DNA from 3 places in the Thiocapsa sp. C2-2m genome. Region 2 is predicted to be linked to each of the others. Evidence: predicted binding sites of a transcription regulator. Region 2 holds the regulator's gene; each other region holds the start of a gene.
What was found. The regulator FNR, encoded in region 2, switches genes on or off when oxygen is low (the NO sensors DNR and NnrR bind a similar motif). The targets are predictions, from matches to a motif close to TTGATNTANATCAA.
Positions count from the first base shown of each region.

Region 1 (3,273 bases), on a different contig from region 2:
CTACGCCGCACGTCCCGAGAACGGTTTCGGTCCGCATCGCGACCGATCTTCGCCGAGCCGGCACGCCACCCGGCCGGCCCACCGATAGGCCGAGGAGCTTCCCCATGCCCAAGATCAACAACGACCGCGCGCTGCGTGACGCCCTCAACGGACTCGACGCGCAGCAGCAACGCATTCTCGGCTCTCGCTTCGCCCAGCACGTCATGCAGCTGAGCAAGGACGAGCGGGTCAACCGCTCCATCGAAACCGGGATGCGCGACGAGGTCGCCCCCGGCGAGCTGGAAGACGCCTTCAAGGCGGCCAAGGCCTACGCAACCAAGACCTACACCGACTGCGGCAAGGACACCGACTGGCTGGCCCAAGCCGACCACTTCGTCGCCGCCGCCGCGGCAGCAGCCCTGACGCCGGATGCACTCCTGAGCGAAAAACAAAACCGCGCTTGGAAGGCCGCCATGCAGGCCCGCATGGCCGTCAACTGCACCCTCATCGAGGAAGACGACGCGCCCGAGACGTCCGAGGCCGAACATCAATACGCGCTGGCCGAGGCTTTCTTGGGCTAAGGCGATTTCTGCAAACCTCCATACCCGTAGGTTGTGCTGACGATAGGAAGCACAACTTGCCTCTACGGTTGGTTGTGCCTCGCACAGCTCGGCACAACCTACGCCCGTGGCATGAAGGTTTCCGGAATTCGCCTAAGACCGCATGGCGGTCGGTTTGCCCGCTCGGGCATCCCGGCCCGCCGGGTCAGACCTCGACCCGGCCGCCGTCCTGCGCCGCGAGGATCGCGTCATAGATCTCCCAGGCTGCGACCGCCTCCTCCTCGCTCATCCGACTGATCGCATGGCCCAGGTGCACGACCACATAGTCGCCGACGCCGATCGTCTCGTCCTGCAGCATGAAAAGATTAACCTCACGCTCCGCGCCTTTAGCCGTGCAACAGGCCAGGAAGCCGTCGACGGACTGGATCTGCATCGGGATACCGAGACACATGGACAAGCCCCCAAGGGAAGTCGATCATTGTTCGGCAGGCTAAGCCGCGCCGCGCGCACCTGCAAGGACGCAGATCAAACGATCGTCCGATCACTCATCATCAGCCCGAGAAGGTCCACCGCCGTGCAACCAACCACACTCATCCTCGGCCTCGGCAATGTCCTCATGACCGACGAGGCAGTGGGCGCCGAAGTGGTTCGCCGACTCGAGCAGGAAAGCGATCCGGACGCATCCCTCGTGTTCATAGACGGCGGAACCTTGAGCTTCACGCTCGCCCTGCCGATCGGGGACTGTCCTCGGCTGATCGTCGTCGATGCCGCAACGATGGGCGAACCGCCCGGCAGCGTCCGGGTCTTCGAGGGCGAGGCGATGGATCGCCAGCTCAGCATCAATGCCAAGACCGTTCACGAGGTCAGCCTCTCCGACCTGATGGACATCGCACGCCTCACCGACACCCTCCCGCTCCAACGCGCATTGGTCGGCATCGAGCCCGCATTCGTCGGCTGGGGCGACCGTCTCACGCCCGCGGTCGAGGCGGCGATCCCCGACGCCATCGCGCGGATCCGCTCGCTCCTTGATTGTTGGAACGCCTAACGGACGCGGCACGGCGAGAAGTGCACCGTCCAGGCGCTCGCTGACACACCACGGCGCACGTCCTCCGATTGCGCAGGCAACCATCGACCGACTCCCCGCTGCAACCAAGCGACATCCCGTCGCTCCGTCCTCGCCAGGCAGCCGCCAGATCGATGCAGTCGAGACGGATTCGGCCTGAGATCGCTTTCGCCATCCTTGCTTTGTGTACGATTTAGTTCTATCGTTCGAGAGCACGCTACGTTTACATTTGTAGCGTGCCATCATCAAACCACAAACTAAGGAATAGCCGACATGCGACCCACGACGATTCGCTCCCTCTCGGTCTGCGCACTTTGCGCAGTCACAATCACCTTCGCGATCAGCGGCCCGGTCTTCGCCGCATCCGCATGTAAGGGCCTGGAAGAGGCGGTATGCGGGACTACGGAGGCGTGCCGCTGGCAGGCCGGTTATACACGAAAGGATGGTATCGAGGTCTCCAGCCACTGTCGCAGCACGGGAAAAGCGAAAGCGGCGGCGCCGCAGGAATCGGCCCCGGATGCGGCAGCCTCAAACGATGCCGACAAGCCGTCCTGACCGATCGCCCGGGCAGCTCCGGCCGCGTCGCTGAATCGCAACGGTTGGGTGGACACGCGTAGCCAAGTGCAGTCCACCCGACCGGCCGGTCGGAGTAGTGAGCGGGGTTCGTAGCGGCGTTGGGGCGGATGTTTGAGCTCCCCTGTTGCCGGACGCTGAAACTTGCGGGCCGCGGCCTCGATCAGGCGCAGTCCGTCAAGTGCTTCCGAAAACCGGGGCATCGCCGCGAGGCAACCCATCCGCTCAGAATCCATCTGCGAAGCACGATGGCCCAGCGTTGCGCTGGGCCATTTCGAATGCCTATCTCTTCAAGTGCTCGGCAAAGGTCGAGGCGAAACGATGAAGAAATCGCGCTTGATCAAGAGGCAAGGTTGGCTGCCACGAACTCCCAGTTGATCTTGTCCCAGATCGCCTCGAGATACTTCGGACGGGCATTGCGATAGTCGACGTAGTAGGCGTGCTCCCAGACGTCGACCGTCATGAGCGCGGTCTTGCCCTCGGTCATCGGAGTGCCTGCGTTGGAGGTGTTGTGAATGTCGATGGAGCCGTCGACGTTCTTGACCAGCCAGGTCCAGCCCGAGCCGAAGTTGGTGGCCGCAGCTTGAGAGAACTGCTTCTTAAATTCGTCGAACGAGCCGAATTTTGCGTTGATCGCGTCGGCAAGTGCCCCGGTCGGTGCACCGCCGCCGTTCGGACTGAGACAGTTCCAATAGAAGGTGTGATTCCACACCTGGGCTGCGTTGTTGAACAATCCGCCCGAGGATTTCATGATGATGTCTTCGAGGCTCATGGTCTCGAACTCGGTGCCGGGGATCAGGTTGTTGAGGTTGTTGACGTAGGTCTGGTGATGCTTGCCGTAGTGGTAGTCGATCGTTTCGGCGGATATCACAGGCTCAAGTGCATTCTTTTCGTAGGGTAACGCCGGAAGTTCATGGGCCATGGTCAAGCCTCCTCGAAGGTTAAAATCGACAGTGGTCTAGGGTCACCCGAGATGTTGGACCGCGATCGGGTATCTCAACCCGCGAATGCGGTGCCCGAGCGAGGGATGCGAAACTTTCGCAAAACGACGCGGTCGCCAGCGGCCCGCTGCGTACGAAAGCCCGGAGGCTCCGACAG
Region 1 covers NZ_JBBWVD010000009.1:126,995-130,267, reverse strand. The annotation lists gene AADX97_RS08915 (hypothetical protein) at 105-560, shown strand; gene AADX97_RS08910 (HypC/HybG/HupF family hydrogenase formation chaperone) at 745-990, opposite strand; gene AADX97_RS08905 (HyaD/HybD family hydrogenase maturation endopeptidase) at 1,114-1,584, shown strand; gene AADX97_RS08900 (superoxide dismutase) at 2,516-3,097, opposite strand.
Region 1: AADX97_RS08905 (HyaD/HybD family hydrogenase maturation endopeptidase) is a predicted target of FNR. The motif match lies at 1,055-1,068, and genes of this name have one in related genera.

Region 2 (3,273 bases):
CGGGGCCCGGGGGCTGGGGTGTCCTGTTGCGATGGGGCGACGTCGAGAAGGAGCTGTGCGGCGGCGAGCGCGCGACCACCAACAACCGCATGGAGCTGATGGCGGTCATCATGGCGCTGGAGACCATGAAGCGTCCGACCTGTCTGGAGATCGTCACCGACTCTCAATACGTCAAACGCGGGGTCGAGGAATGGATGCCGCGTTGGAAACGCAACGGCTGGCAGACGGCCGAACGCAAGCCCGTGAAGAATCGCGACCTTTGGGAGCGTCTGGATACCGCGATCGGCGGCCATCAGGTGCGCTGGAAGTGGGTCAAGGGCCATGCCGGTCATGCCGAGAACGAGCGTGCGGACCGACTGGCAAATCGCGGGATCGGGGGCTGAATCGCGTCCGGCATGACATGCGCGGTCTTCGCGTCGACTCGGCGTCGCGTGACTCGGCTGACTTCGGCGCAGACGCGATTCAGATATCGGAATTTTTCTCTTTAAACCGCGTCAGGTACGAGCCATTTGGAGTCCTCGGGGATTTGCTTTCCTGCAACGCGGCGGGTTTCACTTAGGACGCGGTTTAAATGAGACAGATTGTGCTCGATACCGAGACCACGGGTCTCGACCCCCAGGCTGGCCATCGCATCATCGAAATCGGTTGTGTCGAGCTGATCGACCGCCGCCTGACCGGAAACAACTTCCACCGCTATCTTCAGCCGGATCGCCAGATCGATGCGGGCGCCTCCGACGTGCACGGGATCACCAACGCCTTTCTCGCCGACAAGCCGCGCTTCGCCGAGATCGCCGAGGGCTTCCTGGACTATTTGGAAGGGGCCGAGCTGATCATTCACAACGCGGCCTTCGATCTCGGGTTTCTCGATCGCGAGATTACCGGCTGGAATGCCGAAGTACCGCGGATCGGGGATCGATGCGAGGTGATGGATACGCTACTCATGGCTCGGCGCATCCATCCGGGGCAGCGCAACAGCCTCGATGCCTTGTGCAAGCGCTACGGCGTGGATCATCGCCATCGCGACCTACACGGGGCTCTGCTCGATGCCGAGATCCTGGCGGATGTCTATCTCGCCATGACCGGTGGGCAGGTGGCCTTGAGTCTCGGGGAGGATCTCGCGACGCCGTCTCATGCCGGGCCGAACGCTCGGCAGCGCGGCCGACTGGATCCGAGTCGGCCGCGATTGCGGGTGACTCAGGCCGATCCGGCCGCGCTCGCCGCCCACGCCGAGCGACTCGCGGCGATCCAGGCGGCAAGTGCCGAAGGTTGTCTTTGGCTTCGCGCCGAGGGATGACACCGCTCGCGGTCTAAACCGCGCCCGGCGCAAGATGCGTCATCGAGATCCTGTGTGGTCTTTTGGAACCCCGCAGTCTCGGCGGAGACGCCGTTTGGAATTTTATCGTTTCAATTTCCTAAACTGCGCCGACTCCGAGGGTTGTCGATCGCTCCGGGGCAGATCCAGTCCGACGAGCATCCCAAAGCCGCAGCGGGCGCAGTTTAGCTCTGCTGCTGTTGGCGCCGATTCTGCCCGGCGCCGCCCACCAGCGACTCCAGCGTGTCCACGTCGAGCAACTGAATGTGCTTGCGGTCGACGTTCATCAGGCCATCGTCCTGGAAACGCGTGAAGAGTCGGCTGACGGTCTCGACGGCGAGACCCAGGTAGTTACCAATCTCGTGTCGGGACATGCTCAGATAGAAGTCGGTCGCGGACAATCCGCGTTTGTGCAGTCGCTTGGACAGGCTAAGCAGGAAGGCGGCGAGCCGCTCTTCGGCGTTCTTTTTACCGAGGAGCAAGAGCATGTCCGTGTCGTGCCCGATCTCTTTGCTGAGCAGCCGATACATCTGATGCTGAAGACTTGGAATGGTCGCCGTGAGCTCTTCGAGCCGGGTGAAAGGGATCTCGCAGATGGCGGATGTCTCGAGCACCTTGGCCGAGCAGGCGTGGATGTCCTTGTCGATCGCATCCAACCCGATCACCTCGCCCGGAAGATGAAAACCCAGCACCTGCTCGCCGCCCTCGGGGCTGGGGGCAAAGGTCTTCACGGAGCCGGTCTTCACAACATAGAGCGAACGAAATCGGTCCCCGTCGCGAAACAAAAAGTCACCCCGGTGAAGCGGTCGTGTTCGCTTTACGATCTCGTCGAGTCGCTCCACATCGTCCGGTGCAAGGCCCATCGGCAAACAGAGCGACGACAGGGAGCAGTTCCTGCAGGCGATGCGAATGGTCTCCAACGAGATGACTTTATGATGGCTCACAGCATCGCCCCACAATCTTCGATCGCCTGATTTTGAACCGTCGTTTGATCTGGATCAAGCGAAGATTATCTTCTTGTCATCGGGTCGACCTGAACCCGCAAGAAAAGGCCGCGCCCTCGCGGGCGCGGCCTTGACGCGAGCCTGACGAATCGGCGTTCGGCTTACTTCGCTTCGCCGGTCGCGGGGGCAGCGGGCGCGGCGTAGGGCGCAGCATACGGCACGCCGTAGTAGGGGGTGCCGTAACCCGGATAGCCATAGCCGTAGCCGGGGTAACCGTAACCGTAGCCTGGATAGCCGTAACCGTAGCCGCGTCCGTAGCCGCGACCACGTCCGTAGCCGCGACCGCCGCCGCTCATGTTCATGTTGAAGTCGCCCCAGCCGTCGCCGAGCATGTCGCCGAACAAGTCGCCGAGACCGGAGCCATAACCGGGCCCGTAGCCGCCGTAGCCCGGACCGCCCCAACCCGGTCCCCACCACGCCTGGGCCGGGCTCACGGCGAAGGCGGCGGCGCCTGCGATTACGGCGGCACTCAACAATTTCGCTGTTTGATGCATCGTTGACGCTCCTCTATTGACATTTGACATTCATCATCAACAACATCGATCAAGGCCGCTGCGACGCCGCCCGATCCTGACGAGCGCCGGCAGCGCCGAGAGGGTGTGTTTCGTGACTTGCGAAACGCCGTCAAATATACCCAGATCTCTGGATTTTGTGAAGTTTGCCGGGGCCGGCCCGGGGCCGGCGGCAGGGTTCGGGCGTGCGATGGTCGTCCCGAGTGCTCGGGTCAGCGCGCGCCTGTATCCCCGTTGAGCGGATCCGGGGATTTTGGTAGCGTGTCGGCGGATACGGGCCATCGCCCTCGACTGCCTCCTCGACCCCCATGACCAAGTTCATCTTCATCACCGGCGGTGTTGTCTCGTCGCTCGGTAAAGGCATCGCGTCGGCGTCTCTCGGGGCGCTGTTGGAGGCTCGCGGCCTGCGGGTGACCATGATCAAGCTCGATCCCTATATCAACGT
Region 2 covers NZ_JBBWVD010000001.1:189,602-192,874, reverse strand. The annotation lists gene rnhA (ribonuclease HI) at 1-383, shown strand, start outside; gene dnaQ (DNA polymerase III subunit epsilon) at 572-1,294, shown strand; gene fnr (fumarate/nitrate reduction transcriptional regulator Fnr) at 1,498-2,256, opposite strand; gene AADX97_RS00835 (sulfur globule family protein) at 2,418-2,810, opposite strand; gene AADX97_RS00830 (CTP synthase) at 3,137-3,273, shown strand, end outside.

Region 3 (3,273 bases), on a different contig from region 2:
GTGCTCGGCTTCATCCCCTTGAGCAGGTTCTGATAACCGGGATTGTAGGAGACGACCAACATGAATCCGGGCGGCGCCTGCAGGGTCTCGCCGGTGCGCTCCAACGGCAGGATACGTCGATCGTCGGTGAGCGGATGCAGCACCACCGTGGTGTCCTTGCGCGCCTCCACCACCTCGTCGAGATAGCAGATGGCGCCCTCGCGCACCGCACGGGTGAGCGGACCATCGCTCCAGAAGGTCCCCTCGGCGCCGATCAGATGGCGTCCCACCAGGTCCGCCGCGGTCAGGTCGTCATGACAGGCGACGGTGTAGAGCGAGCGCGACAGGCGCTCGGCCATATAGCGCACGAAGCGGGTCTTACCGCAACCCGTCGGCCCCTTGATCATCACGGGCAGGCGATTGTGGAATGCGTATTCGAAGAGCGCGACCTCGCGGCCTTGCGGCTTGTAAAAGATCGACTCGCGCTGGGTCTCGCGCTGGGTCTCGGCGGACGCCTGCGCCGCGTGACCGGCCATCGCGCCGGTGTTCGGAATCGAGATCGGACGAACGGCGTGTCTGGATGTCATCTGTGCTCAGCCGGCTAGTGTGAAGGCGACGGTGATTAGGGTTCCCGGGATCAACAGCCACAGGAGAATCACGAAGCGCCAGGGTCCGCGCACACCCTTCAGGCCCATGAAGAAATCGCCGATGAGTTGACCCTTGATCAAGGCAAAGCCGAGCACGAGCAGCGACAAAAACAAGGCCCGGTTTCCCGAGAGCAGATCAAAATAGCCGACGGCGAAGGTCACCACCGTTAGCACGACGAGCAGCAGATAGACCCGTGTGCAGGGGCGCATCGCGGTTTGCGTGTTCATGACGGTGTTCATCGCATCACATAGACCAAGGGGAAAAGGATCAGCCACACCAGATCGACCATATGCCAATAAACACCGCCGGTCTCCATGCCGGTATGCTCACTCGCGGAATAAGCACCTTGGTGGGTCTTCAGCGCCACCGCCGCCAGGATGACCATACCGAGCACCACATGCAGAAAATGAAAGAAGGTCAAGGAGAGATAAAACATATAGAAGGTGTTGCTGCTCAGCCGCACGCCTTCGCCGAAATGGTGGGCATACTCCGCCGATTTGACGACCAGAAACAGGGTGCCCATGGCCAGGGCGGCGAGCAGCCAGCGCACGCTCGTTTTGCGTTGATCCTCGCGGATTGCGGCAATGGCGCGCACTACGAAATAGCTGCTGGTGATCAGGGCCAGGGTGTTGAACAGCGCCGCGCGCTGATCGAGCGTGGCCTGGTATTGGTTGAACATCGCCACATCGCCCATGCGCGCGAAGGCATAGGAGGCGAAAAAGATGGCGAAGACCGCCAGCTCGGCGAGGATGAAGATCCAGATCGCCAAATCACCCGGCGGGTGACGGACGGGCGGGACTGCCGTGAGCGTTGCGGACATCGAGGGCTCTTGATCAGGTCGGATTGGGTCGGATCGGGCATCGGCGGCCCTTCATTGACCTGCATCCTAGAGGGACTGTCGGATATCGGCTTTGATCGACATCAAATCGGGGTGCGGCGGGATCCAGGCCAGCGCGCCTTTCTGACAACTAGCCGACCTCGCACTTCTTTCACAAAGTCCACGCAGACAAAGGCCGCAGGCACCCACCGACGGGCAAGCCGCCGAGGGCGCCTGCGGCCGTGTGGGCTACCAGCTGATGACCTGATAGCTCGGGTCGAAGAGATATTCGCTCACGAGCTCGGGGTTGCCGAGCATGGCGCCTTCAACGAGGCTCTGCGGGTCGATCCCCTGCATCTTGATGCAGAGACGGCAGACGATCATCTTCGCCCCACGCGCCATCAGATCCGCGAGCATGTCGGCGACCGTCGGTCCGGAATCGCCGAAAGGCTCGTCGGGTGCATTTGCGGTGGCGTAGGCGACCGCCTGATGATTCAGGAAGAACGCGACCGGGTGCCCGCGCTCGAGCATGTTCGATGCAAAGTGCATCGCGTGACCGGCAGTGGCAGTCTGACTCGTCGTCAAGTTGATGAACAGGCCCATCGATTTATCTTCGGTGGCTTGGGCGTTGGTGACGACGCATAGAGTGACGAGCAGCAGGCCCAAGCACCAGGTCTTTAAAGTGCGCATGAGGGTATTGACTCCTTGTGGTTGGTCTTGATTCGGATCGGTTGTTTCGATTTGCGGCCTCCGTTTGGATGGCGCCGGGCGACTCCGCGTCATGACGTCACCACCCGAGACTCACGATAGGAGAACCCTCGGGTCCCGACCTTGACGGATATCAAACGACAACCGGCCCGCGGCGCGCGTCGCTAGGCGAAGAGTTTTTCCGGTTCAGCATCAAGCGCGGGCTGCCGTCAGATGTATCGCGGCCAAGGGCATTTGTGATCATACTGTCCCATCACATCGATAGCCGGCCTATCGGAAACCCTTCTGGCCTGAGTGAGGCCCCTCCAGGACACCAACAGGTCCGAGAGGATTCCCGCTCCGAGATCCTTTATGGCAACGACACGCGAGACCGCCAAAACATTACCCGGTCGATCGCCCGCGCAAGCCCCTGCATCCTCGCCGCCGCGATCCGTGACCCTCGGGGATGCCTTTCTCTATTGGCTCAAGCTCGGCTTCATCAGCTTCGGCGGACCGGCCGGACAGATCTCGATGATGCACACCGAGTTGGTGGAGCGGCGACGCTGGATCAGCGAGCATCGGTTCCTGCATGCGCTGAACTACACCATGATGCTGCCCGGACCGGAGGCGCAGCAGCTTGCGACCTATATCGGCTGGCTGATGCACGGGACACTCGGCGGCATCATGGCGGGCGTGCTCTTTGTGCTGCCGTCGCTCGCGATCCTGATCGCGCTGACCTTCGTCTATCTGGCCTACGGCGATCTGCCGGTGGTCGCCGGTATCCTCTACGGGATCAAGCCAGCGGTGACGGCAATCGTCGTCTTCGCGGCCTGGCGCATCGGATCCCGAGCGCTGCGCAACGGCGCGCTCTGGGCGATCGCCGCGGCGGCCTTCGTCGCCATTTTCGCGCTGAACGTGCCGTTTCCGGCGATTGTGCTCGGCGCGGGCCTGATCGGCTATCTGGGTGGGCGCATCGCGCCGGATCGATTCAGGACCGGCGGCGGACATGACTCCGGCAGCGGCGACTATGGTCCGGCGATCATCGACGACGACACGCCGCTGCCGTTGCGCGCTCGCTTCTCGTGGCGGCATACCTTGGGCTACGCCCTGGTCGGACTCTCGCTCTGGGGTCTGGTCGAGGG
Region 3 covers NZ_JBBWVD010000014.1:75,557-78,829, forward strand. The annotation lists gene AADX97_RS12610 (CbbQ/NirQ/NorQ/GpvN family protein) at 1-566, opposite strand, end outside; gene AADX97_RS12615 (cytochrome C oxidase subunit IV family protein) at 573-854, opposite strand; gene AADX97_RS12620 (cytochrome c oxidase subunit 3 family protein) at 863-1,447, opposite strand; gene AADX97_RS12625 (DsrE family protein) at 1,694-2,134, opposite strand; gene chrA (chromate efflux transporter) at 2,504-3,273, shown strand, end outside.
Region 3: AADX97_RS12620 (cytochrome c oxidase subunit 3 family protein) is a predicted target of FNR. The motif match lies at 1,539-1,552, and genes of this name have one in related genera.